2 regions of the Bradyrhizobium sp. B097 genome follow, and region 2 is predicted to be linked to the other one. Evidence: riboswitches for the same ligand, from Rfam matches in the RefSeq annotation. Region 2 holds a riboswitch; the other holds the start of a gene.
What was found. Region 2 has a riboswitch for S-adenosylmethionine ahead of AAFG07_RS04960 (homoserine O-acetyltransferase). Riboswitches for the same ligand answer to the same signal wherever they lie in the genome.
Positions count from the first base shown of each region.

Region 1: linked by a shared signal. The riboswitch ahead of AAFG07_RS39265 (O-succinylhomoserine sulfhydrylase) and the one ahead of AAFG07_RS04960 (homoserine O-acetyltransferase) in region 2 are both predicted to bind S-adenosylmethionine.

Region 1 is NZ_CP152412.1:8,513,612-8,528,745, forward strand. Features, by position in the region: gene AAFG07_RS39190 (dihydrodipicolinate synthase family protein) at 1-514, opposite strand, end outside; gene AAFG07_RS39195 (NADH:flavin oxidoreductase/NADH oxidase) at 553-1,719, opposite strand; gene AAFG07_RS39200 (hypothetical protein) at 1,764-1,949, opposite strand; gene AAFG07_RS39205 (LLM class flavin-dependent oxidoreductase) at 1,965-2,984, shown strand; gene AAFG07_RS39210 (hypothetical protein) at 3,196-3,366, opposite strand; gene AAFG07_RS39215 (DUF3551 domain-containing protein) at 3,410-3,661, opposite strand; tRNA gene AAFG07_RS39220 (tRNA-Gly) at 3,749-3,822, opposite strand; gene AAFG07_RS39225 (4-amino-4-deoxy-L-arabinose transferase) at 3,930-5,480, opposite strand; partial or broken gene AAFG07_RS39230 (methylated-DNA--[protein]-cysteine S-methyltransferase) at 5,651-6,228, shown strand; gene AAFG07_RS39235 (AraC family transcriptional regulator) at 6,238-7,077, shown strand; gene AAFG07_RS39240 (VOC family protein) at 7,133-7,492, shown strand; gene AAFG07_RS39245 (SRPBCC family protein) at 7,657-8,073, shown strand; gene AAFG07_RS39250 (MATE family efflux transporter) at 8,236-9,678, opposite strand; gene AAFG07_RS39255 (hypothetical protein) at 9,798-10,847, opposite strand; gene AAFG07_RS39260 (2'-deoxycytidine 5'-triphosphate deaminase) at 11,118-12,224, opposite strand; SAM riboswitch at 12,358-12,437, shown strand; gene AAFG07_RS39265 (O-succinylhomoserine sulfhydrylase) at 12,514-13,722, shown strand; gene AAFG07_RS39270 (SDR family oxidoreductase) at 13,887-14,660, opposite strand; gene pimD (pimeloyl-CoA dehydrogenase small subunit) at 14,782-15,134, opposite strand, start outside.
Region 2 is NZ_CP152412.1:1,078,866-1,093,999, forward strand. Features, by position in the region: gene AAFG07_RS04895 (caspase family protein) at 1-947, opposite strand, end outside; gene AAFG07_RS04900 (gamma-glutamylcyclotransferase) at 1,065-1,670, opposite strand; gene AAFG07_RS04905 (DUF2125 domain-containing protein) at 1,869-3,056, shown strand; gene AAFG07_RS04910 (antibiotic biosynthesis monooxygenase) at 3,168-3,485, opposite strand; gene AAFG07_RS04915 (hypothetical protein) at 3,802-5,370, shown strand; gene AAFG07_RS04920 (hypothetical protein) at 5,600-6,115, shown strand; gene AAFG07_RS04925 (DUF1330 domain-containing protein) at 6,362-6,742, opposite strand; partial or broken gene AAFG07_RS04930 (prephenate/arogenate dehydrogenase family protein) at 7,080-7,199, opposite strand; gene AAFG07_RS04935 (outer membrane beta-barrel protein) at 7,246-7,935, opposite strand; gene AAFG07_RS04940 (MerR family transcriptional regulator) at 8,191-9,255, shown strand; gene AAFG07_RS04945 (prephenate/arogenate dehydrogenase family protein) at 9,681-10,613, opposite strand; gene hisC (histidinol-phosphate transaminase) at 10,622-11,719, opposite strand; gene AAFG07_RS04955 (chorismate mutase) at 11,759-12,622, opposite strand; SAM riboswitch at 12,809-12,888, shown strand; gene AAFG07_RS04960 (homoserine O-acetyltransferase) at 12,972-14,177, shown strand; gene metW (methionine biosynthesis protein MetW) at 14,174-14,839, shown strand; gene AAFG07_RS04970 (alpha/beta hydrolase) at 14,932-15,134, opposite strand, start outside.

The DNA of each region.
Region 1 (15,134 bases), 1.8 Mb from region 2:
TCTTGAAGTACCTGACATTGGCGAGCTCCTTCGCCATCCGCGCCAGGAAGTCCACCGAGAGCGGCGTGCCCGCGACCGGCGCATCCTGAATCATGATCGGAATGTTGATGGCATCCGACACCACCCGATAGAATTCGTAGATGCCCGGCTCGCCAACGCGGAAGGTCGCGCCGTGATAGGGCGGCATGATCATCACCATCGCGGCGCCGGCGGCCTCCGCCTCGCGACTGCGCGCGGCACACACCGCCGAGGAGAAATGCGTGGTGGTGACGATCACGGGAATGCGGCCCGCGACGTGCTCGAGCACGGCGTGCATCACGGTCTCGCGCTCGGCATCGGTCAGCACGAACTGCTCGGAGAAGTTGGCGAGGATGCAGATGCCGTGCGAGCCGGCATCGATCATGAAATCGATGCAGCGCCGCTGTCCGTCGAGGTCGAGATTGCCGCCGGCGTCGAAGATGGTCGGCGCCACCGGAAAGACGCCGCGATAGGGACGCTGTGCCGAAATCGTCATGTCAAATCCTCCCTCGTGAACTGTCGCAGCTTGATCCGTCACACCTTGCGGAACGGCAGCGGCGGACCTTCGAGCCTGCGCAAGCCCGGCTCGCGCCGCTCCAGCCACCAACCATACTGCTTCGGCCAGGACGCGAACACCTCGCCGCCTCCGCCGCCAAGCGCAAGCTCGGCATGCAGCGGCCAGTTCGGATCGAACAGCGCCTCGCGGCCAATCGCGACCAGGTCGGCCTGGCCGCCCGCCAGGACATCTTCCGCCTGCTGCGGATGCAGGATCAGGCCGACCGCGATGGTGGCGACCTCGGCGGCGCGACGGATTTCTTCCGCATACGGCACCTGGAAGCCATAGCCGCGCGGAATCCGCGCCGCGGTTGCCGAGCCGAGCAGGCCACCCGACGAGCAATCGATCAGGTCGACACCGCGCGCCTTGGCTTCGCGCGCGAATGCGATCTGATCCTCGAGCGTCAGGCCGCCTTCGACACCATCGACCGAGGAGATGCGCACCGCTAGCGGCCGCTCCGCGGGCCAGGCGGCGCGCACGGTCTCGATGATCTCGAGCGGATAGCGCATCCGCCCGGCGCGGTCGCCGCCATAGGCGTCGCTGCGGCGGTTCGACAATGGCGAGAGGAATTCGTGCAGGAGATAGCCATGCGCGCAATGCACCTCGACGAATTCGAAGCCGGCCTCCACTGCGCGCAAGGTGGCGCGCCGCCATTGCTCGCGCAGTGCGGCGAGCTCGGCCATTTCGAGCGCGTGCGGCATCAGCCAGCCTTCCTCCATCGGGATCGCGCTCGGCGCAACCGTGCGCCACGGCAGATCGCCGCGGGCGCGGTCGGCTTCGTCGAGTGCGGCATTGCCGTACCAGGGGCGCTGCATGCTGGCCTTGCGGCCGGCATGCGCGAGCTGGATCGAGGGCACCGCGCCATTGTCCTTCAGGAAGGCCGCGATGCGTTCGAGCGGCGCGATCTGCTCGTCGTTCCAGATGCCGACATCGCCATGGGTGATGCGCCCCTCGGCGGTGACCGCCGCGGCCTCGACCATCACGAGCCCGGCGCCGCCTTGGGCGAACTTGCCGAGATGCACGAGGTGCCAGTCATTGGCGAGGCCGTCGGTCGCCGAATACTGGCACATCGGCGAAATCAGGATGCGGTTTCGGGAGGTCACGCCGCGAAGCGTGATCGGCTGAAACAGAAACGGCTGCGACATCGGGTCCTGCGGGAACGTGGTGGTGGGAAAATGGCGGCCGAAAGCTAGGCGGCGCGCGAGCTGATCGCAAGCCGCGCTGTAGCGCAGGCGGCAAGACCAGCGCGCATGCGGCGCATCCACAGCGGCGCGATCCGCAAACCCGCAACGCCTGCTGCACAAATTTTTGCCGGTTGGTAAACATTTTCCGTCATCGCCGGGTCACGCCACGGATCGCAATTCGTGCCGGACATGCCTACATTGCCGACATGAAAAAAATCGGCTTCCTCTCGTTCGGGCACTGGACGCCCTCCCCGCAATCCCAGGCCCGCTCCGCCGCGGATGTGCTGCTGCAATCGATCGACCTCGCGGTCGCCGCCGAAGAGCTCGGCGCGGATGGCGCGTATTTTCGCGTCCATCACTTCGCCCGCCAGCTGGCTTCGCCCTTCCCGCTGCTGGCGGCGGTCGGCGCCAAGACCAGCCGGATCGAAATCGGCACCGCCGTGATCGACATGCGCTACGAAAATCCGCTCTACATGATCGAGGACGCCGGCGCGGCCGATCTGATCGCGCGGGGACGTTTGCAACTCGGCATCAGCCGCGGCTCGCCCGAGCAGGTGATCGATGGCTGGCGCTATTTCGGCTATCAGCCGGGCGAAGGCGAGACCGACGCCGACATGGGCCGGCGTCATGCCGAGATCTTCCTCGATATGCTGCGCGGACAAGGTTTTGCGCAGCCGAATCCGCGGCCGATGTTTCCCAACCCGCCCGGCCTGCTGCGGCTCGAACCGCTCTCGGAAGGCTTGCGCGAGCGCATCTGGTGGGGCGCCGGTTCGAACGCCACCGCGGTCTGGGCGGCGAAGCTCGGGATGAACCTGCAGAGCTCGACGCTGAAGAGCGACGAGACCGGAGAGGCCTTCCACATCCAGCAGGCCGCCCAGATCCGGGCCTACCGCGCCGCATGGAAGGAGGCCGGCCACACCCGCGAGCCGCGGGTCTCGGTCAGCCGCAGCATCTTCGCGCTGGTCGACGACCGCGACCGCGCCTATTTCGGCAACGGGCAGGAGGAAGACCAGATCGGCTTCATCGACGAGCGGACGCGCGCGATCTTCGGCCGCGGCTACGCCGCCGAGCCGGAGAAGCTGATCGAGCAGCTCAAGACCGACGAGGCGATCGCGGAGGCCGACACCCTGCTGCTGACCGTCCCCAATCAACTCGGCGTCGCCTACAACGCGCATGTGATCGAGAGCATCTTGACTCACGTCGCGCCCGCCATGGGATGGCGCTGATCACGAACGAAGGATGATGCAACCTCGACCGCTTGCCGGCCACTCCCGAGTTCCGGCGGAACTCCGTTCTCAAACGCGGAGAACTACGGAAACATAACTGCGCGTTGTGAGAAGAACAGGTCGAGTACAGTGCGTTAGGCGCGCACGTTGCGTGAACAGATCGCCGTAATATCCCGGGATCATCCTGCGAGGCTTTGTGGATTTGCCCAGGTCAGGAATCTCGATCGCGATTGCGGCGCGTGAGATCGAGACGATCGACACGCTCGTCAATCCGCCGGTTCAGTTCCTCATCCTCGCTGGAATTCCTGCCGCGACGGGCGCGAACGACAAATACGCATCCGATCACAACAATCGCAAACAGCGCGTAGTACCACCATTCCATGCATTGATCTCAAATGGACGCTCGCGGATACAAGCGGAAAAGGTCATCGTTCAGGCCTGCCGGGACGCACCGGTCTTGGCGCATAAAAGGGGTTAACCAGGCAGGTTGCCGGATTCCCCGCAGCGCTGGCCTGGCACTCCTTCATCGACATGAAGATACAATCCATTCGATCGCCGACCAGTTCCCCGTAAACACGCATGCAGACCGGATAGCGAGGATCGTACATTTGTGCCGATGCCGGCTTGGTCGTGCAAAGCGCGCCCAGCGCGAACAGCAGCGCTCCAAGCAGCCACACGTCTAGTCTCCTGCTATTGCCGTGAAACACATTGTCTTGCCGACAGGACTATCCCGCGCAAGTTAGCCTTGGGGCTGACCTTGGGGCTGGAGCGGGCGAAGGGAATCGAACCCTCGTATGCAGCTTGGGAAGCTGCCGTTCTACCATTGAACTACGCCCGCGATCTCAATTGCTTGAGGTCGCCCCGTGGGTGCGACCGCCGGACCATAGCCCGGGCCGAGGCGGCGGATCAAGCGTGCATTGACACCGGTCGCCGCGCCGCCAGCCGCTACCAGCCCATCCTCACAAGCACGTCATTGATGACAAAGGGCGCAGCGGCGGATGCGTCGCAGCTTCCGCCGCGCGCATAGATGCAGGCATCGCTGAAGCCGACGCGCGCACAGCTTTGCCGTGAAAAATCCGCCGGCAGATCGCCTGCGGCCTCGGGCCGCGCAAGGATGCGGTTGAAGGCCGGCTTGGTCGCCCGCAGCAGCAGCGGCGGCAGGATCAGCTCGGCGAGCGGATCGGCGGATTGCAGCGCATAGAGCGGCACCGGGCCGACCAATCGCTCCCGCCCCGGCAACTGCTGGAAGCGAACGTCGTAAAGCGCAAGGCCGCACATCTGCGGATCGCTGCGCAGTTCGGCCGCGAGCCGCGCAGCGCCGACGCCGCGCGTCCAGTACTCGCGCATATCTTCGCAGGCGCCGGCCAGCGCCATTGACAGCAGCGCCCAGCCGCCGAGGACGATCGGCAATGCCCAGCGGCGCCACATGTCTTTCGTACGCAGCCATTGCACCCAATCGGCTGATCCCAGCGCCGCGACGATGGTGAACAGCACCACGGACAGGAAGATGAAGCGGTATTCCTTGTGTGCGATCAGGCTGTGGAAGACGAGGTTGACCAGCGCCACCGTCGCGAGCAGCGGTGCGTGCCGCCAGCCGCGCCAGATCGCAGCGAGCGGGAGCAGGATCGCCACCGACCACACGGTCAGGAAGTCGATGAGATAGGCCGACGGCGGCGACACGCCGAATTCGATGGCGCGATCGTGGACGAGGTTTTCCCTGATATTGGCGATCAGCCAGGCGAACGGCACGCTGCCATGCGCCAGGTCGATCGCGGCGGCGAGCAGCAGCGCAACGAGCCCGCCGGCAACCAGCGGAACCAGGTTTCGCCAGCGTGTCCAGCACGCCCCGAGGGCCAGCATGGCGATCGCCGGCGCAAACTGGAAGCGGCAGACAAAGGCGAAGGCGAGCAAGGCACCGCCGATCGCGAGACGCCGCTGTGACGGACGATCAGTGACCAGCAGCGCCGCCGGGACGACGAGCGCTGTCGCGTACGTCTCGCCCAATGTGTGTGGCGCGAGCATGATCAATTCGAACCAGACCGCGGCCGCGAAGGCCGTGACGACGGCATGGGTTCGCGAGACCCGCGCGCCAAGCAGCCAGGCGCTGACCACGATCGACAGCGATGCGCATGCGGGGATCAGACGCGGCACCAGGAACGCACCTGCGCCACCAGGCGCAATCGCATCACCGATGGCAACCGGCCCGGCCATCAATGTCGGCAGCAACCAGCCGCGAATGCCGTCGCGCCATTCCCACGTCAAGATGCCGTCATGGCCGAGCATCCGCCACGCCGGCTCGAGATACTGATAGGTCTCGTCGGGATAGATCACGTTGGGCCAGACGGCGGCGGCAAGGCGCAAAACCAGCGCCAGCAGCAGCAGCGCGAAGAGCGGGTGAACACGCCCGCTCGCGCGCGCGGCCATGCCTGCGCTGCCGGGCGCGGCTTCGGCGCTCGTGCTGGTCATCGTTCCGCCGATCGTCTTTTGCAGCAGCATGCAGGCGACCAGATAGCGGGCAAAGCCTTTAAGATGCGTGACCGGAGGATGCGTGACTGAACGTTGGCGAGGTCGCACAGAGCGGTCGCGACATGCTTAACCAATCGTCAAGATTCCGGATGCGCCGGACCGCGACGATGCTATGCTCGCATGTGGGGGTTGGTGGCGTCATGGCGGGGCGTGGGTACACCATTTTCGACACGGCAATCGGCCGATGCGGCATCGCATGGGGCGAAGCCGGCGTCGCCGGGTCCAGCTTCCCGAGCTCCGCGAAATCGAAACCCGCAAACGGCTGTTCCAGCACTATCCCGACGCGCGCGAGCTGCGGCCTTCCGAGGAGATCGAGGTCGCGATCGAGGGCATTGCAGCGATCTTGCGCGGCGGCAATGCCGATCTCACGGGCGTCGCGCTCGACATGAGCGGCATCCCGGCCTTCAGCCAGCGCGTCTACCAGACCGTCCGCCGCATTCCCCGCGGCGAGACCCGGACCTATGACGAGGTGGCGGGCGCCCTGCGCACGTCCGGCGCGGTCTATTCGGTGGCGCAGGCGCTCGGCTGCAATCCCTTCATGATCATCGTGCCCTGCCACCGCGTGCTCGAGGCGGGCCACTATGCCGACCGGATCTCGCAAAACGGCGGCAGCGTCTCCAAGCGGCGGCTGCTCTCGATCGAAGGCGCCCAGCCGACCATCAGCAAGACGCTGTTCGATGTGCTGCTGCCCGTTGCACGACCCCGGCCGCAAGCCTAGATCTGGGGTATGACCCGGACCACACTGTTGCAGCACGATCGCATCACGGTGAACGAGTTTCGCTGCACGGCGGAGCCCGGCGACAAGCCGTTCGTCGAACAGTTCGCCTGCCACTCGGTGTCCTATGTGCGCAGCGGCAGCTTCGGCTGCCATTGCCGCGGCCGCTTCCATGAGCTGGTGGCAGGCTCGATCCTGGTCGGCCATCCCGGCGACGAATACACCTGCACGCACGACCATGTGGTCGGTGACGAATGCCTGTCGTTCTTCCTCGACCCGGAGCTGGTCGAGACGATCGGCGACCGCACCTCGGTCTGGCAGGTCGGCTCGGTACCGCCGCTGCCCGAATTGATGGTGATCGGGGAGCTCGCCCAAACGGCGGCAGCTGGCAACAGCGACGTCGGGCTCGACGAGATCGGCCATCTCCTCGCCAGCCGCCTTGTCGAGCTGGTGTCCGATCGCAAGGCCAAGCCCCTGACCGCCGGCCTGCGCGACCGCCGCCGCGCCGTCGAAGCGGCGCTGTGGATCGACGCCAATTCACACCATCAGATCGACCTCGACGATGCCGCGGAGCAGGCCGGGCTAAGCACCTTCCATTTCCTGCGGCTGTTCTCCGCGGTGCTCGGCGTGACCCCGCATCAATATCTCGTGCGCTCGCGGCTGCGCCATGCGGCGCGGCGGCTGGTGGATGACGACAGCCCGGTCACCGACATCGCCTATGACGTCGGCTTCGGCGATCTCTCCAATTTCGTGCGCAGCTTCCACCGCGCCGCCGGTGCCTCGCCGCTGAAGTTCCGCCAGGCCTCCCGCGGCGACCGCAAGATTCTCCAAGAACGCCTTGCGCTGCAATAGCAGGGTTGCTCCGGTCCGCGCGTCCATCGACGCGCTCAACGACTGGAGCCCCATCATGTACGACCATATCGGATTGCGCGTCGCCGACCTCGACGCCAGCGTGCGCTTCTACACCGCGGTGCTGGCGCCGCTCGGCTTCGTGCTCTGCTCGCGCGACGACAGCGGCGCAGGCTTCGGCCCGAAGGGCGAGCCCGCGCTCTGGCTGCATCTGCACAAGGGCAAGACCCAGGGCGGCGCGCACATCGCGTTCCGCGCGGCGAGCCATGACGCGATCAAGAAATTCCACACCGAAGGCCTGAAGGCCGGCGGCAAGGACAACGGTGAGGCCGGCCATCGCAAAGACTACAGCCCGACCTACTACGCGGCGTTCCTGCTCGACCCCGACGGCAATAATGTCGAGGCCGTGTCCACGTAAGTAACGCCACGAACTCCGCTGTCATTGCGAGCGGAGCGAAGCAATCCACATCGCCGCATATGACGAGCGTGGATTGCTTCGTCGCTTCTGCGCAAAATTGCTTCGCAATTTTGTCGCGAGCTCCTCGCAATGACGCCAAACCCAAACTCAAAGAGGACCTAACGATGGCTTCAATTCACAAGGACATCCCGATCGACGCGCCGGCCGATCATGTCTGGGACGCACTGCGCGATTTCGGCGCGCTGCATACCCGGCTGGTGCCGGGCTTCGTCACCGACACCAACCTTGACGGCGACGTCCGCACCGTCAGCTTCGCCAACGGCACCGTGGCGCGCGAAACGCTGGTCGATTGCGACGACAAGCGACGACGGCTGGTCTATGCGATCACCAGCGAGCGGTTGAAGCAGCATTCCGCCTCGGTGCAGGTGTTTGCCGAGGGCGATGCGCGCTGCCGGGTGGTGTGGATCGCCGATGTGCTGCCGCACGAGGTCGCGCCCTATATGGACGCGCAGATGGACCTCGGCGCGGCCGCGATGCAGGCCGCACAGGCCCGGTCGGCCAGGGAGAAGAACGCGGCGTGACCAACCCCATCACCGTCACCCTGAGGTGCTCGCGAAGCGAGCCTCGAAGGGCGACGGCCCAGCTGGATCCGCGAGCGCTGTGACCGCATGCCCTGACGCATCCGCGCCGTGCATCCTTCGAGGCTCGCTTCGCTCGCACCTCAGGATGACGGGTTTATTAGCTCAAGACAACGCCGGTTGCGCCTCGGCGGCTGGTGCAGATCGGCCCCAGCGCGTCAGGATCACGCTGAGGCAGGAGAGCACGCCGAGCACGCCCATCGATGCCGCGGCGAGTGTAAAGAAATCTTGCGCACTCGCCTCATGCGTGGACAGCCACCAGCCGCCGGCGCCGATGAAGATCAGCCGCGCGGTCTGCGCCAGCACCGGACCCAGCACTTTCGCAGCGCCCTGCGAGGAGAAGTACATCGACATTGCGAGGCCGATGAAGGCGTACATCGGCGCGGCGGTCGACAGGTACTGATGGCTGGTCGCCCGGACATGCGGATCGTTGGTGAAGAGGTTGACCCAGAGATCGGGGAAGACGGCGATGAAGCTGCCGACCACGCCGACCGCGAGGAACGACAGCGTGCCCGCGGTCCAGGCAATCCGCCGCGCCCGCGCGACGCGCTCGGCGCCGACGGCCATGCCGATCATCGGCACCGAGGCGATACCGACCGCGAACGCCACCGACGTCAGCATGAATTCGAGCCGCGCGCCGATGCCGTAACCGGCGAGCACCGCGGTACCGAACTGCGCCAGCATGTGGGTGAAGATCGAGATCGTCAAAACCGATTGCAGCGGCGAGAAGCAGGAGACCGCGCCGACCCTGAGGATGTCGATGAACATCGCCCATTGCACGCGCAGCCCCTTGAGCTTTGGTTTCACGCGGGCGCGGCCCGAGAACAGATACCAACCCATCACGCTGATGCTGATCGAATAGGCGATCAGCGAACCCGCCGCGACGCCGCGCATGCCGAATTGCGGCACCGGCCCGAGGCCGAGCCCGAGCGTGCCGCCGAGAATGATCTGGCACACCGCCGAGGACAGGATCATGGTCGACGGCAGCTTCATGTTGCCGGTGCCGCGCAGGATGCCCGCCATCGTGTTCATCAGCCAGGGCAGGATCGCACCGCCGAAGAACACTTGCGAATAGGCGATCGCATTCGCCAGCACGTTGCCGCGGCCGCCGAGCAATTCGAGCAGGCGCGGGCCGAAGATCAGCATGCCCAGCATGAAGGTGGCACCGAACGTCAATCCGATCAGCAGCGCATGCATTGCAAGCGTCGAGGCGCGCTCGATCTCGCCGGCGCCGAGCGCGCGCGCGATCGCGGATGCGACGCCGCCGCCCATCGCGCCACCGGACATCGTCATGGTCAGGATCACGCAGGGAAACACCAGCGCCATCGCCGCCAGCGACTCGACGCCGAGCCGGCCGATATAGGAGGTTTCCGCGATCACCACGCAGGTGCCGGCGGAAAGCGCGATCACGTTCGGCCATGCCAGCCACAGCAGCGTGCGCAAAATCGGCCCGTCGAGCAGCGCATTGCGCGCCGGCCTGGTTACCGGCGGCGGCAGCGGCCGTTCTTGTTCGTCGACAGGTATTTCGGCGAGGCCGAGGTCGGACATTTCTACTCCCACGCGCGATCTGGGGAGCCGCGCCATGGTGTTTCCCTACCATGGCGAACGCGGATTCCACGTGCGCGGGACGCAAGGGGGGCCTGCGCGATTGCAGGTGAACCTCTGGTCTAGCCGATCGACCAAACGAACGGCGCGCCGGCGGCGCCATTCGGCTTCAGATGCACCGGAATATGCCGTCCGCAGCCGGCCGCCAGCCCTTCGAACAGGCCTGTCAGGACGCTGGCGCAGGCCGGATGATAATCGGCCACGTCGGCCATCAGCTTCCAGCCCTGCTGGCGGATCTCGAACTGACCCTCGGACTCGCTGATGTCAGCGATGTCATCCTGCGACTCGAGGAGCACGCGCAGGAATGCGGCAAATTCCGTGGCACGGCCACGGCGGCCGCCGAGCGCCTGCGCGACCTCGTCGAAATACTGCATGCCAATCAGTCTGCCGGTGAGATGCAGCAGATAGCTCGCATCCTCTGGGCCAAACACCTGCACGATGACGGGCGCGGCCGTCTTCACATATTCCATCGCGTAGTTGCGATACGCCTTTTCCAGCCGCGGCTTCGGCCAGCTGTCGACCGGCAATGCCGGCGCGGTTCTGGAATCGAACAGCGGCGCCTCGAGATGGCGCGCGAACACCAGGCGCTGGTCGAGTTCGAGCGGGTGATCGTATTCGCAGTAATAGCCCTCGAGCCCGTCCTGGCCGTCGACGCTTTGCTTGGTGCAGACGAAGCCGAGCCTGAGATCGCCGAGCGCGACACCGTTGTTGGCGTGCCAGCCGCGCAGCATCGCGCGCGAGACCTCGCCGGGTACGCCGCAGATCGCCGTGCCCTTCCAGATCCAGCGCGGCGGCGGATAGCGGATCCAGGCCTTGCGGTCGGTCTCGTACATGTATTCGACATGCACGCCGCCGATCCAGTTGGAGAGATAGTGATATTGCGCGGCCGCGACCGCGGGCGGCAGGCCGTCGAGGCCGAGCTTCTTCAAGCCGGGCAGGAAGCGCTCCTGCTGCTGGCGGCGAAACACGCGGAAGACGAACTCGGCGGCGTCGGCGGTGCCGCGGCGCGTGACCACGGTGAGGATCAGCCCGGTGAAGAAGGCGTGATAGAGATCGGCGACGCTGCGCCACTTCCGCCACTGCGCTTCTTGTGGGCTTTCACTTGCAGTCATCTTCGCTCCCGAGCTCTTGTTGGCGAGGTCGAGCTCGCATGCGCGATCGTAGCCCGGATGCAGCGAAGCGCAATCCGGGACAGCTCAATCCGCATATGCACCGTCCCGGATTTCGCTTCGCTTCATCCGGGCTACGGAATTACGCACGCGCGGTGTCATCGCCCGACTTGATCGGGCGATCCAGTATTCCAGAGACAGTTGTGATCGATCGAGAAGCCGGGGCGTACTGGATTCCCCGCGTTCGCGGGGCATGACAGCGGAGGAATTCCGCTACACGCGAAAATGCTTGGAGAGCTTCAGGCCCTGCGCCTGGTAGTTCGAGCCGATGCGCTGGCCGTAGAGCGCGTCGGGGCGCTCGAGCATGCGTTCATAGACGAGGCGGCCGACGATCTGGCCATGCTCGAGAATGAACGGCACCTCGCGCGAGCGAACTTCCAGCACGGCGCGCGCGCCCTTGCCGCCGGCGCCGGCATAGCCGAAGCCGGGATCGAAGAAGCCGGCATAGTGGACACGGAATTCGCCGACCAGCGGATCGAACGGCACCATCTCCGCGGCGTAATCCGGCGGCACCTGCACCGCCTCTTTCGAAGCCAGGATGTAGAATTCGCCGGGATCGAGGATGAGGCTGCCGTCGGGCCGCGCCTTGATCGGCTCCCAGAATTCCTCGACCGAATAGCCGCCGCGGCGATCGACATCGACCACGCCGGTGTGGCGCTTGGCGCGATAGCCGACGAAGCCGCCCGAGTTCTCGCCGGACAGATCGACCGAAAGCGCGACGCCATGGGTGAGATCGGCATTGTCGGCATCGACGAGCCGCTCGGCGGCATGCAGCGCGTCGAGCTCGTCGGCGGTCAAGGTCGCCTCGCCGATCCGGAAACGGACCTGGCTGAGCCGCGAGCCCTCGCGCAGCAGCACGGGGAACGTCTTCGGGCTGATCTCGGCATAGAGCGGGCCGTGATAGCCGGCGCCGATCATGTCGAAGCGACGGGTGCCGTCGGCGATCACGCGGGTGAAGACGTCGAGCCGTCCGGTCGAGCTCTTCGGGTTGGCCGCGGCCACGATCTCCGGCGGCAGCGCGAGGCTTTCCAGCAGCGGCACGATGTAGACGCAATTGGTCTCCAGCACCGCGCCGTCGGAGAGATCGATCTCGTGCAGCTTGAGCTGGTCGATCCGCTCGGCGACGGTGGCATCGGGCCCCGGCAGGAAGCTGGCGCGGACGCGGTAGGCGATGTCGCCGAGGCGCAGGTCGAGGCTCGCCGGCTGGATCTGGCTCTCGACGAAGTCGTAGGCGGGCAGAATGAGGCCAGCCTCCGCCATCTCCGCGATCATGCGGTCGGGCAGGATTCCGTTGGATTCATCTTCCAGCGTGAACGACACGGTACGGTCCCTCGGCGATCCCTCGAGATGGCCCAAAATCAACCTCTGCGCGGCCATCAGGCCCCCAAATATAGGCTTTTACGGGTTATCCGATGACCGTCTTGACGGAAAGGGCGCGAGGGAATATCAGCTCCACTTATCCCGTGGTGATTTGAGCCGGCCGGCTTGCAGCCACGTTAAATAAGTCGCTAAACAGGCCGGGGACAGTGTGATCCCGGCTTGTGGAGGTTTCTCCAGGCCGGTTTTTTTGTGGCCAGTTTCCGAGGGAAATGGCCACTTCGGAGGTCACATGTCTGAGTCCAAGTCTTCTGAACCCAAGTCTACCGCCCACCTTCGTCCTGAAACCCGCCTCGTCCATGGCGGCACGCTCCGCTCGCAATTCGGGGAGACGTCGGAGGGGCTGTTTCTCACCCAGGGCTACGTCTACGACACCGCTGAGCAATGCGAGGCGCGCTTCAGGGGCCAGGATCCCGGCTTCATCTATTCGCGCTACTCCAATCCAACCATTGCGATGTTCGAGCGCCGCATGATCGAGCTCGAGGGCGCCGAAGCCGCGCGCTCGACCGCGACCGGCATGGCCGCGGTGACGACCGCGATCCTCGCGCCGTTGAAGGCCGGCGATCATTTGGTGGCGTCGAAGGCGCTGTTCGGCTCCTGCCTCTATGTCGTGCAAGACCTGCTGCCGCGCTACGGCATCGAGACGACGCTGGTCGACGGGCTCGACCTCGACCAGTGGCAGCGCGCCTTGCGGCCGAACACCAAGACCTTCTTCCTGGAGAGCCCGACCAATCCGACGCTCGACGTGCTCGACATCGGCGCGATCGCAGAGATCGCGCATAGCGGCGGCGCACGGCTGATCGTCGACAACGTGTTCGCGACGCCGATCTGGCAGAGCCCGCTGTCGCTCGGCGCCGACGTCGTGGTCTATTCCGCGACCAAGCATATCGACGGCCAGGGCCGCTGTCTCGGTGGCGTCATCCTGTCGTCGGAAGCCTTCATCGCCGAACACATCCATAATTTCATGCGCCAGACCGGCCCGTCGCTGTCGCCGTTCAACGCCTGGGTGCTGTTGAAGGGGCTGGAGACGCTCGGCATCCGGGTCCGCGCGCAGACCGAGAACGCGGCGAAGATCGCCGAGGCGCTGGCGAACCATCCGAAGATCACACGGCTGGTGTATCCCGGCCGCCCCGATCATCCGCAGGCCGAGACGGTGAAGAAGCAGATGGGCGCCGGCTCGACATTGGTCGGCTTCGAGGTCAAGGACGGCAAGGCCGGCGCCTTCCGCTGCCTCAACGCGCTGAAGATCTCGCGCATCTCCAACAATCTCGGCGATGCCAAGAGCCTAGTTACGCATCCCGCGACCACGACGCATCAGCGCCTGGCGCCGGAGGCCCGCGCCGAGCTCGGCATCAGCGAGGGTTTCATTCGCTTCTCGGCCGGACTCGAGCATCCCGACGACCTGATCGAGGATTTTGAACGGGCGCTGGAGCAGGTTTGAGGTCTGGGTAGAAGAACCAACGGGACTGCGCCCCTCTCCCGCTAGCGGGGGAGGGCTGGGGTGGGGGCTCTCTCCACGAGTCACATCGTGGAGAGAGCCCCCACCCGCCACGCTTCGCGTGTCGGCCTCCCCCGCAAGCGGGAGAGGCGAAGAAGCAAGCCGCTTTACGTCGCCGCGGTCGTCACGCCGCCATCGACCACGATGGTCTGGCCGGTCATAAAGGTCGAGGCGTCGGAGGCGAGATAGGCTACCGCGCCCGCGATCTCGTCGGGCTCGCCGATGCGGCGGAGCGGCGTCGACGCGGTGCGGCGCTTCAGATTGTCCGGGTCCTCCCACAGCGCGCGGGCGAAATCGGTCTTCACCAGGCCGGGCGCCACGCAATTGACGCGCACGCCCTTCGGGCCCCATTCGCCGGCGAGGCTGCGGCACAGCGCAAAGTCCGCCGCCTTGGAGATGCCGTAGGCGCCGATCACCGTAGAACCCCGAAGTCCGCCGATCGAGGAGATGATGACCACCGAGCCCTTGCCGCGTTCGGCCATCTGCGGGATCGCCAGCGCGGAAAGCCAGATGTTGCTCTTGACGTTGGAGCCCATGATCTTGTCGAAGGCCTCGTCCGAGATGTCGAGCAGCGGGCCGTAATAGGGATTGACCGCGGCGTTGCAGACCAGGATGTCGATCTTGCCGTAGTGCTTGATCGTGCCGGAGATCAGACCCTCGACCTCCGCGCGGCGCGCGATGTTGCAGGGGATGACGAGCGCATCGCCGCCCGCCTGCTTGATGCCGTCGGCGACTTCCTGGCAGGCATCCGCCTTGCGCGAGGAGATCACGACCTTGGCGCCGAGTTTTGCGAGCAGCTCCGCCGAGGAGCGGCCGATGCCGCGGCTCGAGCCGGTGACGACCGCAACCTGGCCGGTGAGATCGAACGGGGTGTTCTTCATTGTTGTTTTCTCCCTGTTTGTTTCGAACGTCATTGCGAGGAGCGTAAGCGACGAAGCAATCCATCTTTCCCGACGCGGTGAGATGGATTGCTTCGCTGCGCTCGCAATGACGATAGTGTGCTTACGCCAACAGCCCGCCGCCCTCGCTGACGCGACGGAGGTGGTAGTCGGTATCGCCGAGCGTGTTCTCGATCATGGTCAGCCGCTTGAAGTAGTGGCCGATCTTGGCTTCCATGGTCATGCCGATGCCGCCATGAAGCTGGATCGACTGCTGGCCGACGAACTTCAAGGACTTGCCGACCTGCACCTTGGCGGCCGCGACCGCGGACGAACGCTCCTTGGCATCGCTGAAATCCGACGCCATGGTCGCGAACATCGACATGCTGCGGGCCTGCTCCAGCGCCACGAACATGTCGGCGGCGCGGTGCTGCAGGCTCTGGAACGAGCCGATCGCAACGCCGAACTGCTTGCGGG
Region 2 (15,134 bases):
TGCAGGCCTTCCCTGGCGACGCGCTGGCCCTGGGTGCGGTCGAGCTGATCGAGGCCGATGACGTCGAGCGCATGCCGGAAGTCGGCGCGCGCAGCGTCGATATCGCCCTTCTTCTCGTCGGCGAGACCTCGCCGTGCGTAATTCAGTGCGCCCTGTGCATTCAGTTGCGTGGCGTGGTCGTAGTCGCGCATGGCCTGGTCGAGCTCGCCTCTGCTGGCCAGCGTCAGGCCGCGCAGCGAGTAGAACTCGGATTGCCCATCCTGGATGCCGATCGCGCGGTCGATATCGCGCGCGGCATTGTCGAGATCGCCGGCGCCGATCTCGATCACGGCCCGGCAATAATAGGGGCCGGCTGCGCGCGGCGCGAGCTTGATCGCATCCTGGCAATGCAGCGCCGCGAGCCGGTCCTTGCCGCTGAAATCATAGACCAGCGCGCGATTGACATAGGCGTACCACGAGTTGGGATCGAGCTCGATGGACTTGCCGTAATCGGCCAGCGCGCGATCATAGTCTCCGGTGGCAACGAACAGCTCGGCGCGATTGTTGAACCAGCCGGCGCTGAACGGACCGGCAGGCTTGAGCCGGATCGCCTGATCGAAGTCGCTCAGCGCGCGGTCATAGGCCTGGTTTTGCAGATAGACCTTGGCCCGCTGGCCGTAGGAAGGCGCAAACGACGGATTGATCGCGATCGACTGATCGTAGTCCGATTTGGCTTTCTCCAGCTCGCCCTTGTTATGCCAGGCCAGTGCCCGGTTGTAATAGGTGATCGCGAGGTCGCGCCCCCTGGGATTGGCTGCGATCAGGCGGGTGCAGGCGGGGATCGCGAGATCCGGGCGCGGCTCCTTGGCGTCGCACGCCGCGCCATCCTCTCTCAGAGCCGCATACGACGGTGAGTTCAGCAGCAACAGCAGGCCGATTGCGGCGAGCTTGGGCAATGAGGGGCGCATTCCAGTCGTTCCATTCCAGCGACCGGAAATTGAAACCACAATATTGTTCGCGCCGTGGCAAAATTCCGCGAACCGGTTCCTCAATGCGCGAGATCGACGCCAATGGCGCGTCGGCACTCAGGCCTGATCGAGCCCGTCCGCCGCACGTGCATCGCGATGCAGCGGGCCGGAATCATGCAGCATCGTCGCGAGCTGGTGCAGTTGGGTGTCGCGAAAACCCTGCTTCTCGATCGCCGCGACGGTCGAGAGCACATAGTCGCGGTTGTTGCCGGAGCGGCCGTGGCCCTGCTGCACCAGGCGCAGTTGCTCGGAGAGCGACAGCCGTCCGGCATATTGCACATGGCCGCGATCGACCACATAGGCCAGCGCGGAGACGCGTTCGCGCGCCGCATTCTCCAGCCACACCGAGCGCATCACCTCGCGATACACGTTGGTGGTCTGCTCGCGCGCCCGCAAATAGGCGATGGTGTCGTGGCGCAGGCGGGCGGCGACACGGAACGCGATGCCGCGGCAGGCGCCGCCGCGGTCGAGGCCGAGCACCAGGCCCGGCTTCTCCGGCGTGCCGCGGTGGTCGAACGAATAGACGCAGAGCGCGCGATGCTCGCCGATCAGCCGCGCCGGCACCTGCTCGAGGAACTCGAAGCCCGGCTTCCACATCAGCGAGCCGTAGCCGAACACCCAGAGGTCGCCGTCGGTTTCGGAATGGGGAGGATTTGCTGACATCGCGCAGATGGGCTAGCAGAACACGCTGTCGAAGCGAAGCAGATTCCGTGATGTTTCCAAGGGTTACGCAAGGGTTACGTAAGGGTCACGCAAAGGTTGCGCGAGGATTGCGCAAGAGGTGCGCAAGAGGTGCGTAAGGGTTGCCCGCGGCTTGCTGCCGCTTCGATTTTGACAAATTCGCCCGCCAAAGGACGCCGCATGTCCGATTTGAACTCAGCTCCCCGCCGTCGCTCGCGCTTCGGCCTCTATGCCGTCCCTGTCGCGGTCCTGATCGCCGCGGTGCTGTGGAGCGGCTTCTGGTTCTTCGCCGCCTCGCAGGTCGGCGTGCAGGCGGATGCCTGGCGCGCGCAGGAGGCAAAGGCCGGCCGGGTCTATGATTGCGACAAGCGCTCGGTGGCGGGTTACCCGTTCCGGCTCGAAATCCGCTGCGAGCAGCCCAGCGTGATGCTGGTGTCGCAGACCGCCTCGCCGCAAATGTCGTTCGTGGCGCGGCTGGTCGAGATCCTGGTCGTGGCGCAGATCTATGATCCCAAGCTCGTGATCGCGGAGTTCAAGGGCCCCGCCACGATCGCCGAGCGCAACGCGCAGCCGACCTTGTCGGTGAACTGGAGCCTCGGACGCTCAAGCGTGGTCGGCCTGCCGGCGGTGCCGCAGCGCGCCTCGCTGGTGTTCGACAATCTCGCCATCGACCGCACCGGCGGTCCCGCGCCGACACCGCTGATGCGTGTCAATCACATCGAGCTGCACGGCAGGCAGGTCGATGGCTCGGCGCCGGACAGCCCCGCGATCGAGACCGTGCTGCAGATCGCCGGTGGCACCTTGCAGGACGTGCATCCGCTGCTCACCCAGCCGTTCAACGCCGACATCCATGCGCGGCTGAACGGCCTGAAGGATTTCTCGCCCAAGCCGTGGCCGGATCGTTTCCGCGAGATCCAGGCGGCCGGCGGCAGCGTCGAGATCCAGCAGTCGCGGATCGAGCAGGGCGACGTGCTTTCGGTGGCGGCCGGCACGCTCCGTCTCAACGCGCAAGGCCGCATCGAGGGCGATCTGCAGATGACGGTCGCCGGCCTCGAGCGCGTCATCCCCGCGCTCGGCATCGACAAGATGCTGGAGGAGGGCGTACCGCAGTCCACGCTCGATCGCGTCGCGCCGGGCGTGAAGAGCCAGGACCTCAGCAATCTGTTCGGCGCGCTGGACCGCGCCATCCCCGGCCTCGGCAAGGTGATCAAGCAGAACGCCAATGCCGGCATCTCCGCCGGCATCAATTCGCTCGGCACCGAGGCGACGCTCGAAGGCAAGAAGGCGCGCAGCTTCCCGCTGCGCTTCACCGATGGTGCGGTGTTTTTGGGCCCGCTGAAAGTCGCGCAGATTCCGCCGCTGTTCTGAGCAGCGCATAGCTCGAAGCTCGGTAGGGCGGGTTAGGCGAAGCCGTAACCCGCCATTGTTCACCGCCAGCTGTGCGGCGGATGACGCTACGCTAAACCACCCCACGCGCCGTTACGCATGCTCAAACGGGCCGACTTCGCGGATCACCTTGCAGATCTGCAGGAAACCGCTGGCGTAGAATTCGGCATGTCCGCGCTGCATGGTTTCAACATGGTCCGGATGATGGCGCCAGGCTTCGAGCGCTTCTTCCGAGGCAAAGCGAAACAGGGTGAGCTCCTCGCCATCCGCCGCCTTGAACGATTTCACCGACAGGAATCCCGGAAGGCGGCTGACGATTTCGTACATGCGTTCGCCCAGCCGGTTGTATTCCTCGAGCGAGGCGCCATCCCGTAACTTCAGGTCACCGACTACAATGACTTCACCGATCATCTTGCTGTCCTTCGTCCATCGCATGTCCATGGCAGCCTGAAACGGGTGCCGAACGACAATTCGATCTTGTGACCGGTGTTGTTACGCGTGCGCCGCCGCTCACCGCCGGCTGAGAGGCGAATTGTGCTGCGCAAAATCCACCCTCCGCACTGCGCGGACTCCTTAATCCCTCGCGCGCGATATCGTCCGTCGCGGCAAAACATTCCCGCGGCCGCGATGAGAAAAACGTGACCGGAATATTGCGGGCCGCCGCGAATATCAGTCCCCGAATACCGCTCTCTCTCGCCTGAGGAAACAACCTCGTGTGGAGGAAGCGATGCGAATTCTCGGGGGGATTCTGCTCGGCAGCGTGCTGTTGTCGGCAGGTCCAGCGTTGGCGGACGACGATGCGTCGGAGCTGAAGGCGTTGAAGGCACGCCTCAAGCAGCTCGAACAGAAAATGGAAGTGCAGGCGCGCAAGGAGGAGGCGCTGGCGGCAAGACAGAGCGCAATGCAGAACACGCACATGGCGGCCAAGGCGCCGGTGCCGTTCGATCCCTGCGCATCGGGCAAGCTCTGCTACAAGGGCGTCACCTTCACCTTCGGCGGCTGGGTCGATCTCACCGGCATCTACCGGACCCGCAATCTCGCCTCCGACACCGGCTCGGTCTACGCCTTCATTCCGTTCCCGCAGAGCAAGAACTTCAACACCGGCGAGTCGCGCTTCTCGGCGCGGCAGACCCGATTCTCGGTGCTTGCGGAAGCCGAAGTCTTCGCCAACACCCGCGTCGCCGGCTACGGCGAAATGGATTTCGAAGGCGCGGCGCAGACCGCGAACTCGGTCGCTACCAACTCGTTCAACCCGCGGCTGCGTCAGGCCAGCGTCGAGGTCAGCCGCACCGATCTCGGCCTGCATGTGCTTGCCGGTCAGAGCTGGTCGCTGAATGCGCCGAGCAAGTCCGGCATCGATCCGCGCGGGGTCGATGCGCCCGGCGTGATCGATTTCGAATCGGTGCCCGGCTTCCTTGCGGCGCGGCAGCCCGGCATTCGCGTCTGGCAGGACATCGGGCCCGAATTCAAGCTCGCGGTGTCGGCGGAAAATCCGCAGACCTCGTTCTTCGGCGGCAACACGCCGCTGGTCGGCACGCCCGCGGCCGGCCCGCAAGGCGTGCTCAACCCGAACCTCCTGGTCAACCTCACCGGGCCGGGCGGCAGCTTCTTCAACAACGCCAACAATGTCAGCCTCAATCACGTGCCCGATTTCACCGTGAAGGGCGCGTGGGATCCGCGGCTTGGGCCCTACAAGCTGCATGTCGAGGGCTGGGCGATGTATCGCGACTTCTACGATCGCTTCAACTTCGCCAATCACGACGTCAACACGGTGAGCTTCGGCGGGCACTTCTCGGCGGAGATCGTGCCGCAGCTGCTGGAGCTGCAGGGCTCGGCGTCTCACGGCGCGCTCGGCCGCTTCACGGCGACGCCGTTCCCGGACGCGACGGTGCGCCAGGACGGCTCGATCCAGCCGCTGCCGATCACGGCGTTCCTGCTCGGCACGGTCTGGCACACGACGCCGTCGCTCGATCTCTATGCCTATGCCGGCCTCGAGAAGACCAAGGCGACGTTCTCCAACGTCGGCACGGTGCCGTTCGGTTACGGCAACCCGCTCTACAACAATCTCGGCTGCAACGTCGAGAACTCGCCGGCGGCGACCTGCAACGGCAACACCTCGGAGGTCAGGCAATACACGGTCGGTTTCTACGACACGATCTTCAAGGGCGACTACGGGGCGATCAAGGCCGGCGTGCAGTATTCCTATAACCAGCGCTTCGCCTTCCAAGGTGTCGGCGGCGCGCCGAAGACCGACGACCACATCGTCATGACCCAGGTCCGCTACTACCCGTTCTAGGACTCCGGTTACCTCGCCCCGCGTGCGGGGAGAGGCGTAGGCCGCCTTCGGCGGCCGTCCATGAGAACGCCGAAGCAGAGCTCCGGCTACGACGCATCGAAGATGCGATCTGGGTGAGGGGAGTCTCCGCGAGTTCGTTAGCCTAGCCAGCATTATTGCGGAGACGGCCCCTCACCCCAACCCTCTCCCCGTCAGAACGGGGAGAGGGAGCGTAGAGCTGGAAAGGAACATGCAGATGAGGATCGTGAGCAGCAAGGAGAGGGCCGTGATCGCCCGCGAACTGATGATGGTCAGCCGCGCCGCGCATGTGTTGCAGCGAACCGGTCTGGCGATGGCCGGCGCCATGGGCGGCACCTTCGTCGCCGCCCAGCTCGCGAAGGGGCACATCGCTTTCTTCGGTACGCTTGCCTTCATCGTGACGACGATCGTGATCGGTGCCGTCGGCTTCTATCTCGGCATCGATATTCCAAGGCCCGCCTTGCGCGCCACGGGGCGCATCGATGCCGTCGAGCTGATGAGCGCCGGCGGCATCTTCCTCGCCGCGCTGGCTGCGCTGGTGTCGGTCTACGGCATCGTATTCGACGAGATTCCGCCGCGCGCCTGGGAGTTCGTGATCGGCTCATGGTGGTTCGGCGGCGACGTCATGCTGGCAACCGCCGGCCTCGTCGGCCGCCAGCGGCTGACCCAGAAGGTTGCGCCGATATCGGCGGCGGGGCCGATCCGGGATCAACGGTTGCGACGGTGAGCCACGCGGGTAACTGCACTGCTGGATGTTGGCCCAGTCGCTATTTCGGGATGACCTGTGCATGATGAAGGATCATCAGCGGGCGGTCACCGTCCTTTTCAAAAAGATTGGTGACGAAGTCCTTGATGTTGAGAGGGTCGCCGCCAGCCTTCAAGTGCAGTGTCGCCTTCTCCAGACCTCAGACCCAGGCGAATTTCCCGTCCGTTTGGATCTCCGTCACCGAAGTTATTTGAGCCTCAAGCTTGGCTACTTTTCGGTTTCGACGACGTACCGCCGTATGACCTTGGTTGCCTTGTCCCGCTGGGGTGCAAGGTCCGACCAGGCCTTCGACTTGTAGAATGCTACCGCGTCATCCATGCTGTCCCATTCGACGATCGCCGCACTCTTGGGAGGCGGTCCCCCCTCGATTTGAACAACCCGTCCGGCTGCGGTGCGCAAGGCTCGACCATGGGCTGCCTCTATCGCCTTCCGGGCGGCCGGGAGGTAAGCGGCCTGGGCTGAAGGGTCGAGGACTTCAATTTCGCTGACAGTGTAAGCTTTCAGCTTGGCTCCTTGAGCGTGGAGGCCGTGGACTGCGATGGCTCCGATGGTGACACCTGCGAGCAATGTCATTGCAAAAGCTTTCATGACTGACTCTCCGGTTGCCTTGCCGATCATCCGGCGGTCAATCGTACTGCTATTTGAGACCATGCGGTGGGCAATCTAGGATTAGCCCTGGCACCCAACGTCTAGGGGAACGCCACATAATAGCGGCGCCGAAGTCGCGGGTGATGACATCGCGTTGTTTGACATCTTGAATCGAGAACCATCCTCAGCGTCGTCCTGGCGAAGGCCAGGACCCATTACCCCAAATCGCAATTGTTACGCGACGCTGGGGCCGCGATCCCGTTCATCACTCAATGCGGTGGTTATGGGTCCTGGCTTTCGCCAGGACGACGAAGTGGAGAATACCGCGCGCCTGATCCTACTTCTTCAAATTCGAATGCGGACGGCCGAAGTCGGGTCCGGCGGAATCCCGGCCGATCTCGACGATGCCGCGGCGGATGGCGCGGGTGAAGTGGTCGAACAGCGCTTCGCCGTCGCCCAGCGCAGAAGGTCCGGAGACTCGCATTAGAGTGATCGAAAATGCTCTAGCTACCCCAGCCGAAGCGGTAGTTGAAGCCCACCTTGACGGCATGCTCGTCGTCCCTGAAGCGGACGCCGACGATCGTGGCGGGGCCGCCGGCGAAGGTGGTGTTGCCGAAGTTGTAATACTGATACTCGGCCTTCGCGGACCAATTCCGCGCGAACATGTATTCGAGACCGCCGCCGAGGGTGAAGCCGCTCCGGTGACTGCCATTGGTCGCAACGACCACCGGAATTCCGCCGGAGCCAGCGCCGATATTGAGGTTGTCGCGGACGGCGTAACCGCCCTTGGCGTAGAGAAGCGCGGGGCCCCAGGCGTAGCCGAGCCGGCCGGTGATCGAGCCAAGCTGATTGCTTGTTACCAGGGTGCCTGCCGGAAGAGCCGAGCCTTTGCCACCGTTGCCGGTGAGCCCACTAAACTGAACCTCGGTACCGATTACCCAGTTCGATGCGAACTGGTAGTCGAAGCCACCCTGCAAGCCGCCCAGGAATCGGGCCTTGTCCCCGCCGAGGCTGTTGTTGCCCGCGAAGTCACCACCGATGTGGCCGCCGATGTAGAAGCCGGTCCAGTTATAGACCGCCTCCGGCGCCGTATAGGCCGGCGCCTTCGGATAGGTGCGCGCCGGAAGATCGGCCGCGAACGCGGGAGCCGCGCAGGCGATACCAGCGACCGCACCGAGCAGAAGCTTTTTCATGAGATTGGTGTCCCGTTGTTGTGGTTGTGTGGCCAGGTCCGGAGGACCGTCGTCGATGCGCGTGTATGTTGTGGCGACTTGCGTGTTGAAGGGTCTTCCTGCCCCGCTTCTGACCTATAACCTTGGGGCCGGCTCAAGCGGTTTATCGCCTGCCGCGCCGAAAAAGGCCTTGAGCCGGACCTAAGGTCACACCGTAAGGTACGGACGAAAGGGCCTCCGTCGATGAACCAGCCGAGAGACAAAGCCGGCAAGGACGTGTTGCTGACCGCGGCAGAGTGCGCCGCTCGCATCGGTCTCACGGTACGCGGACTTCGGCTCTATGAGAGCCGCGGCCTGATTTCGCCGCGCCGCACGGCGAAGAGTTGGCGGCTTTATGGGGCTGCGGAGATCAGCCGGCTGCACGAGATCCTCGCGCTAAAGCGAATGGGGCTCAGCCTCGCGCAAATCGCCAAGCTTCTCGAAGGCGGCGCGATCGATCTCGACCGAATCCTGGCCATGCAACAATCGTCGATCCTTCAACTGCGCAACCGCGCCGATGAGGGCCTTGCGCTGGTGAATGTGGCGCGTTTGAAGCTTTCCGCCGGCGGATCGCTCTCGATCGCCGACCTCATTGCGCTGGCCAAAGAAACCAACATGGCCGAAGCATCCTTCGATGCCGTCGCGCAACGGCGCTACGAACAGGCCCGGCCCCGCGCTGCGATTCAAATCGATCCCGGCGTGATGGAGCGCTACGTCGGTCATTTTCGGTTTCAGGCCGGCGGGCAGGTGGTGACGATCACGCGGGATGGCGGTCATCTGTTCGCGAAGCCGCTCGGACAGTTCGCCTCGGAAATATATCCCGAAAGCGAGCACACGTTTTTTCTCAAGACCACGGCGGCGCAGATTACCTTCGCCGTCGAGCCGGATGGAATCTCGAACGCCCTGACGCTTCATCAGGGCGGGTTGACGCACGACGCGACCCGGATCGACGACCAGCAGGCCCAAGATGCGGCGACCGCGCTGGCAAAGAAGATCGACAACAAGACGCCGTCGCCGGGAACCGAGGAGGCGATCCGCCGCCTGATCATCCAGCACCAGCAAGGTGCCGTCGACTACGCCGGCATGAGCGACATCATGGCGGCGGTGGCCCGCGAGCAGGCTCCGGCGATCATCGCCGCGCTGGATCTGGCCGGGCGCATGCAAACGATTCGCTTCAAGGGCGTCGGGCGAGACGGTTGGGATGTCTATGACGTCAACTTCGCCAATGTCGACATGGAATGGCGGATCATTTTGGCATCCGACGGAAAGATCGATGGCGTGTTGCTTCGGTCGCTACCTTGACCAGACGCGGTGAAAGCGGCGCTGCCGATCGGCACCCGGCTTTCCCTGCGCCTCTGATCAAGTGAGGGCGGAACGAAGAGCAAAGCTCGGGCAAATCACGTCGCGAGAATGCGAAGCCGCGTCCCCACCCACACTGTCATCGCGCGGCTCGACCGGGCGATCCAGTACGCCGCGGCCTCTCGGCTCAAGCGCGGACGTCTCTGGAATACTGGATCGCCCGGTCAAGCCGGGCGATGACGCCGCGTGGTGTGACAACTTGAATCGCGATCCATCCTCATCGTCGTCCCGGCGCAGGCCGGGACCCATAACCACAAATGCCGATTGTTATGGATCACTGGAACGGCGAGTCCCTCCAACCACATCTGCCGCGGAGTATGGGTCCCGGCCTGCGCCGGGACGACGGAGAGTATGCGGACCGAGCCCGACTACTTCTTCAAATTCGCATGCGGCCGGCCGAAATCGGGCGCGGCGGAATCCTGGCCGATCTCGACGATGCCACGGCGGATGGCGCGGGTGCGGGTGAAGTGGTCGAACAGCGCGTCGCCGTCGCCGCGCCGGATCGCGCGGGTCAGCTTCGACAGGTCCTCGGTGAAGGTGCCGAGCATCTCGAGCACAGCGTCCTTGTTGGCGAGGAACACGTCGCGCCACATCGTCGGGTCCGACGCTGCGATGCGGGTGAAGTCGCGGAAACCGCCGGCGGAGAACTTGATGACCTCGGATTCCGTCACCTGCGCCAGCTCGTCGGCAGTGCCGACGATGGTGTAGGCGATCAGATGCGGCAGATGGCTGGTGATCGCGAGCACGAGGTCATGATGATCCGGCGTCATGACCTCGACCTTGGCGCCGAGCGCGGCCCAGAACGCGCGCAGCCGGTCGGTCGCCGCGGGATCGGTGCCTTCGGGCGGCGTCAGGATGCACCAGCGGTTGATGAAGAGTTCGGCGAAGCCGGAATCCGGGCCCGAGTGTTCCGTGCCGGCCACCGGATGCGCCGGCACGAAGTGCACGCCGTCAGGCAGATGCGGCGCCATGTCCTTGACGACGGCGCCCTTCACCGAGCCGACGTCGGAGATGATGGCGCCGGGCTTGAGATGGCCGGCGATCTCGGCCGCGACCGGGCCGCAGGCGCCGACCGGGATGCAAAGGATGACGAGATCGGCATCCTTCACCGCCTCGATATTGGTCTCGACGACGCGATCGGCGATGCCGAGCTCGGCGACGCGGGCGCGCGTCTTCTCCGAGCGCGCGGTGGTCACGATCTCGCCTACCAGGCCTTGCGCGCGCGCGCCGCGCGCGATCGAGCCGCCGATCAGGCCGAAGCCGATCAGCGCGATGCGGTTGAAGAGCGGAGCCGTGGTCACGTCGGTGTTCACTTTCCACCTAAGAAGTCGCGCAGGCCCTCGACCACGAGGCGGTTGGCTTCCTCGGTGCCAATGGTCATGCGCAGCGCATGCGGCAGCTTGTAATTGTTGAGGGCGCGCAGCACGAGGCCGCGCCGCGTGAGATAGGCGTCGGCTTCCGCGGCGGTCTTGCCCTTGTCGGCCGGGAAGTGGATCAGAACGAAATTGGCGACGCTCGGCGTCACCTTGAGCCCGAGCTTGCCGATCTCCTCGGTCAGCCAGTTGCGCCACTGTTCGGTGTGCGTCCGCGACATCTGCACATGGGCAGAGTCCTCGATCGCCGCCACCGCCGCCAGCATCGCCGGCGTCGTGACGTTGAACGGACCGCGGATGCGGTTGCAGGCATCGACGATATGCGCCGGGCCGAACATCCAGCCGACCCGCAGCGCGGCAAGGCCGTGGATCTTCGAGAAGGTATGCGTCACCACCGTGTTGTCCGTGGTCGCGACCAGCTCGATGCCGAGCTCGTAGTCGTTGCGCGAGACGTAGTCGGCATAGGCGGCGTCGAGCACCAGCAGCACATGCGACGGGAGTTCGGCGCGCAGCCGCTTGACCTCGTCGAACGGGATATAGGTGCCGGTCGGATTGTTCGGGTTGGCGAGCCAGACCAGTTTCGTGCGGGGCGTCACCACCTTGAGGATGGCGTCGACATCGGCGGTGAAATTGGTCTCGGCCGCGATCACGTTCCTGGCGCCGTTCGCCATGGTGGCGATCGGGTAGACCAGGAAGCCGTGGGTGGTCGAGATCGCCTCGTCGCCCGGGGCGAGATAGGTGTGCGCCAGCAAATTGAGGATCTCGTCGGAGCCGGCGCCGCAGATGATGCGATCGGGATCGAGGCCATAAGCGCGGCCGATCGCCTCGCGCAGCACGCGCGAGGTGCCCTCCGGATAGTCCTCGAGATGGTCAGCCGCGGCCTTGTAGGCCGCGATCGCCTTCGGAGACGGACCGAACGGCGTCTCGTTGGCGGACAGCTTGAACACCTTGCGGCCCGGTTCCGGCACCGGGCTCTTGCCGGGCGTGTAGGGCGCAATATCGAGGATGCCGGGATTCGGCACGGGGCGGGACATTATCAACTCCGGATATACTACGGGCGGCCGGCTCTTACTTCAGGTCCTGGCCGATCCGTTAGAGGGCACCGTATAGCGCGTTGCGTGGCTGCCGACGAGGGCCGAAGAGCGCACCGAGGCGCCGGCCTCGATCAAGGCGAGCTTGATCTTCTCGAAACCCTTGTTCGTCAGGTCTTGCCCGGTGACCGACACCAGCAGGGCTGCGCCGTCGAAGGCGGTGTCGGGGACCGCGACGATCTCGGCGAGCGGCGCCAGCGCGCGGGCGACATCGGCGTTCCAGCCGGAGACGCGGACGCTCCAGGTCTGCACCTCGGTCACCATGGCGTCGTCGGCGACCCGCGAGATCACGAACACCGGCAGCGCGGCGGGATGGTCGGCGCGTTCGAGGAACGGCAGCCGCGCGATGATCTTCGGCGCGCCATCGGCTTCGAGCGCGTTCCACCACGGCGTGCGGCTCGCGATCGCGGAGACCAGCGCGAGGTCGCCCTTCGACTTCGCCGCCGCCTCGACCGCGGCCTGGGCGCTGAAATGCGACACGTAAGGTACCACGAAGCCGAAGTGAAACCGCGCCGAGTCGCGCATCGCGGACTCGCCCACGGAAACATCGGCATGCACCGCGAACGGCGCCTGCACATAGGTGAAGGTCGAGATGATGACGCGCCAGATGCTCTCGATGGTGTCGAGCGGCAGGATGCCGCGATGGCGCCGCACCAGTTCGCGCATCATGCTGGCCTCGCGCGCCGGGCGGAACGCCGAGCCGACCTCCTGGGTCTTCTTGACCTGGATCAGACGGTCGATGATGTCGCCGCGCGCCATCAGCAGGCGGTGAACCTGCTCGTCGATCGCATCGATCTCCTTGCGCAACTCCTGCAGCGAGGGCGGCGACGGGGGTGGGTTGGACATGCTCTCAAACCTTGTCGTCCGGGCGGCCCGATGCCGCGCCAGACAGGGTCCCTGATTAGGAAAGACGGCCAGCGAAAGCAAAGAGAAACGTCGCAAGCGTGCCTTGCGCATTCGGTTAACCATCGGCGCCCGGCAAGGGGAGGTTCACTGGCCTCCTTGACGACGGGGGGCCTGAGGACTAGGTTCGCTCCACTCCGTGGTCATTTGAGCCGGCCGGCTTGCAGCCACGTTAAACAACTCGCTAAACAGGCCGGGGACAGATCAGCTCCCGGCCGAACCTTGTTCAGGCCGGGTTTTTTATGGCCTGATTTCTGTTCGAGCCCTCCCGCGCGAGGGCAGGGTCGCCTAGATGAGCAACGTGCGTCCGATACCGAGCCCGCAAACCCCGAGCGATGATCGCGCCCATGAGGCCGATCACCCGTCGTCATTGGTGGCGAAGTTCGGCATGGATCAGCCGCTCAAGCTCGATTGCGGCATCGATCTCGCGCCGTTCCAGATCGCCTATCAGACCTATGGCCAGCTCAATGCTGACAGGTCCAACGCGATCCTGATCTGCCACGCACTGACCGGCGATCAGCACGTCAACAACACCCATCCCGTCACCGGCAAGCCCGGCTGGTGGGACACCATGGTCGGCGCCGGCAAGCCGATCGATCCCGAACAATACTTCATCATCTGCTCCAACGTGATCGGCGGCTGCATGGGCTCGACCGGGCCGGCGTCGCTGAATCCGGCGACCGGCAAGGTGTGGGGGCTCGATTTCCCGATCATCACGATCCCCGACATGGTGCGCGCGCAGGCGATGCTGATCGATCGCCTCGGCATCACGACGCTGTTCTGCGTGGTCGGCGGCTCGATGGGCGGCATGCAGGTGCTGCAATGGACCGCGGCCTATCCCGAGCGCGTGTTCTCGACGCTCGCGATCGCCTGCTCGACGCGCCACTCGGCGCAGAACATCGCGTTCCACGAGCTCGGCCGTCAGGCCGTGATGGCCGATCCGGACTGGCGCGGCGGCCGCTATGTCGACGAGGACACCCATCCGCATCGCGGATTGGCGGTGGCACGGATGGCCGCGCACATCACCTATCTCTCGGACGCCGCGCTGCATCGCAAGTTCGGACGGCGGATGCAGGACCGCGAGCTGCCGACCTTCTCGTTCGATGCGGATTTCCAGGTCGAGAGCTATCTGCGCTACCAGGGCTCGTCCTTTGTCGAGCGCTTCGACGCCAACAGCTATCTGTATCTCACGCGCGCGATGGACTATTTCGACATCGCCGCCGATCACAATGGCGCGCTGGCGAATGCGTTCGCCGGCATCAAGACGCGGTTCTGCGTGGTGTCGTTCACCAGCGACTGGCTGTTTCCGACCTCGGAATCGCGCGCGCTGGTGCACGCACTGAATGCGTCGAGCGCACGGGTGTCGTTCGCCGAGATCGAGACCGATCGCGGCCACGACGCGTTCCTGCTCGACGTGCCGGAATTCCTGGAGATTTCCCGCGCCTTCCTGCAGGCCGCGGGCAAGGCGCGCGGACTGAAGGACAACGGCCAGTCATGAGCATGCAGCAAACCTTGCCCTTGCCGGGCGTCGCGCCGGAGCGGACCGGCGGCTATCGCACCGATCACCTGCTGGTCGCCGACATGGTGCGGCCGGGCTCGCGCGTGCTCGACGTCGGCTGCGGCGATGGCGAGCTGCTGCAGCTCTTGGAGAGCCGCGGCATCGACGGCCGCGGCATCGAGCTGTCGCGCGAAGGCGTCAATGGCTGCGTCGCCAAGGGCCTCGCGGTGGTGCAGGGCGACGCCGACACCGACCTCGTCAACTATCCCGACGACGCGTTCGACTATGTGATCCTGTCGCAGACCCTGCAGGCGACGCGGCAGCCCAAGGTGGTGCTGGAGAACCTGCTGCGGATCGGCCAGCGCGCCATCGTCTCGTTCCCGAATTTCGGGTTCTGGAAGATGCGGCTGCAGCTGCTGGTCGGCGGTCACATGCCGCGCACCGAGAATCTGCCGGCGAGCTGGTACGACACGTCGAACATCCATTTCTGTACCATCAAGGATTTCGTGCAGCTCTGCGAGGAGATCAACGTCAAGATGGAGCGCGCGGTGGCGCTCGATCTCTACGGCCGCCCGGTGCCGCTCAACCTGCCCTGGTGGGTGTGGAACATGTTCGGCGAGCAGGGCGTGTTCCTGCTCAGCCGGGGTGAGAAGGCGAAGTAGCACCCTTCGGCGTCATTCCGGGGCTCGCGAAGCGAGAACCCGGAATCTCGAGATTCCGGGTCTGGTCCTTCGGACCATCCCGGAATGACGGCTTACACCGGCGCCGCCACCAGCGATCTCGGATCGCGCACCGGCCAGCGGCCGGCCTCGGCCAGTGCGATGAAGCGCTCGACCATCTCGTTGAACAGCGCCGGCTCCTCGAGGTTGAGCACATGGCCGGACTTCGGGAAGAACGACAGGCCGGCGGCCGGCAGATGCTGCTTCAGGAACATGCTCGGCGCGATGCAATTGTCGT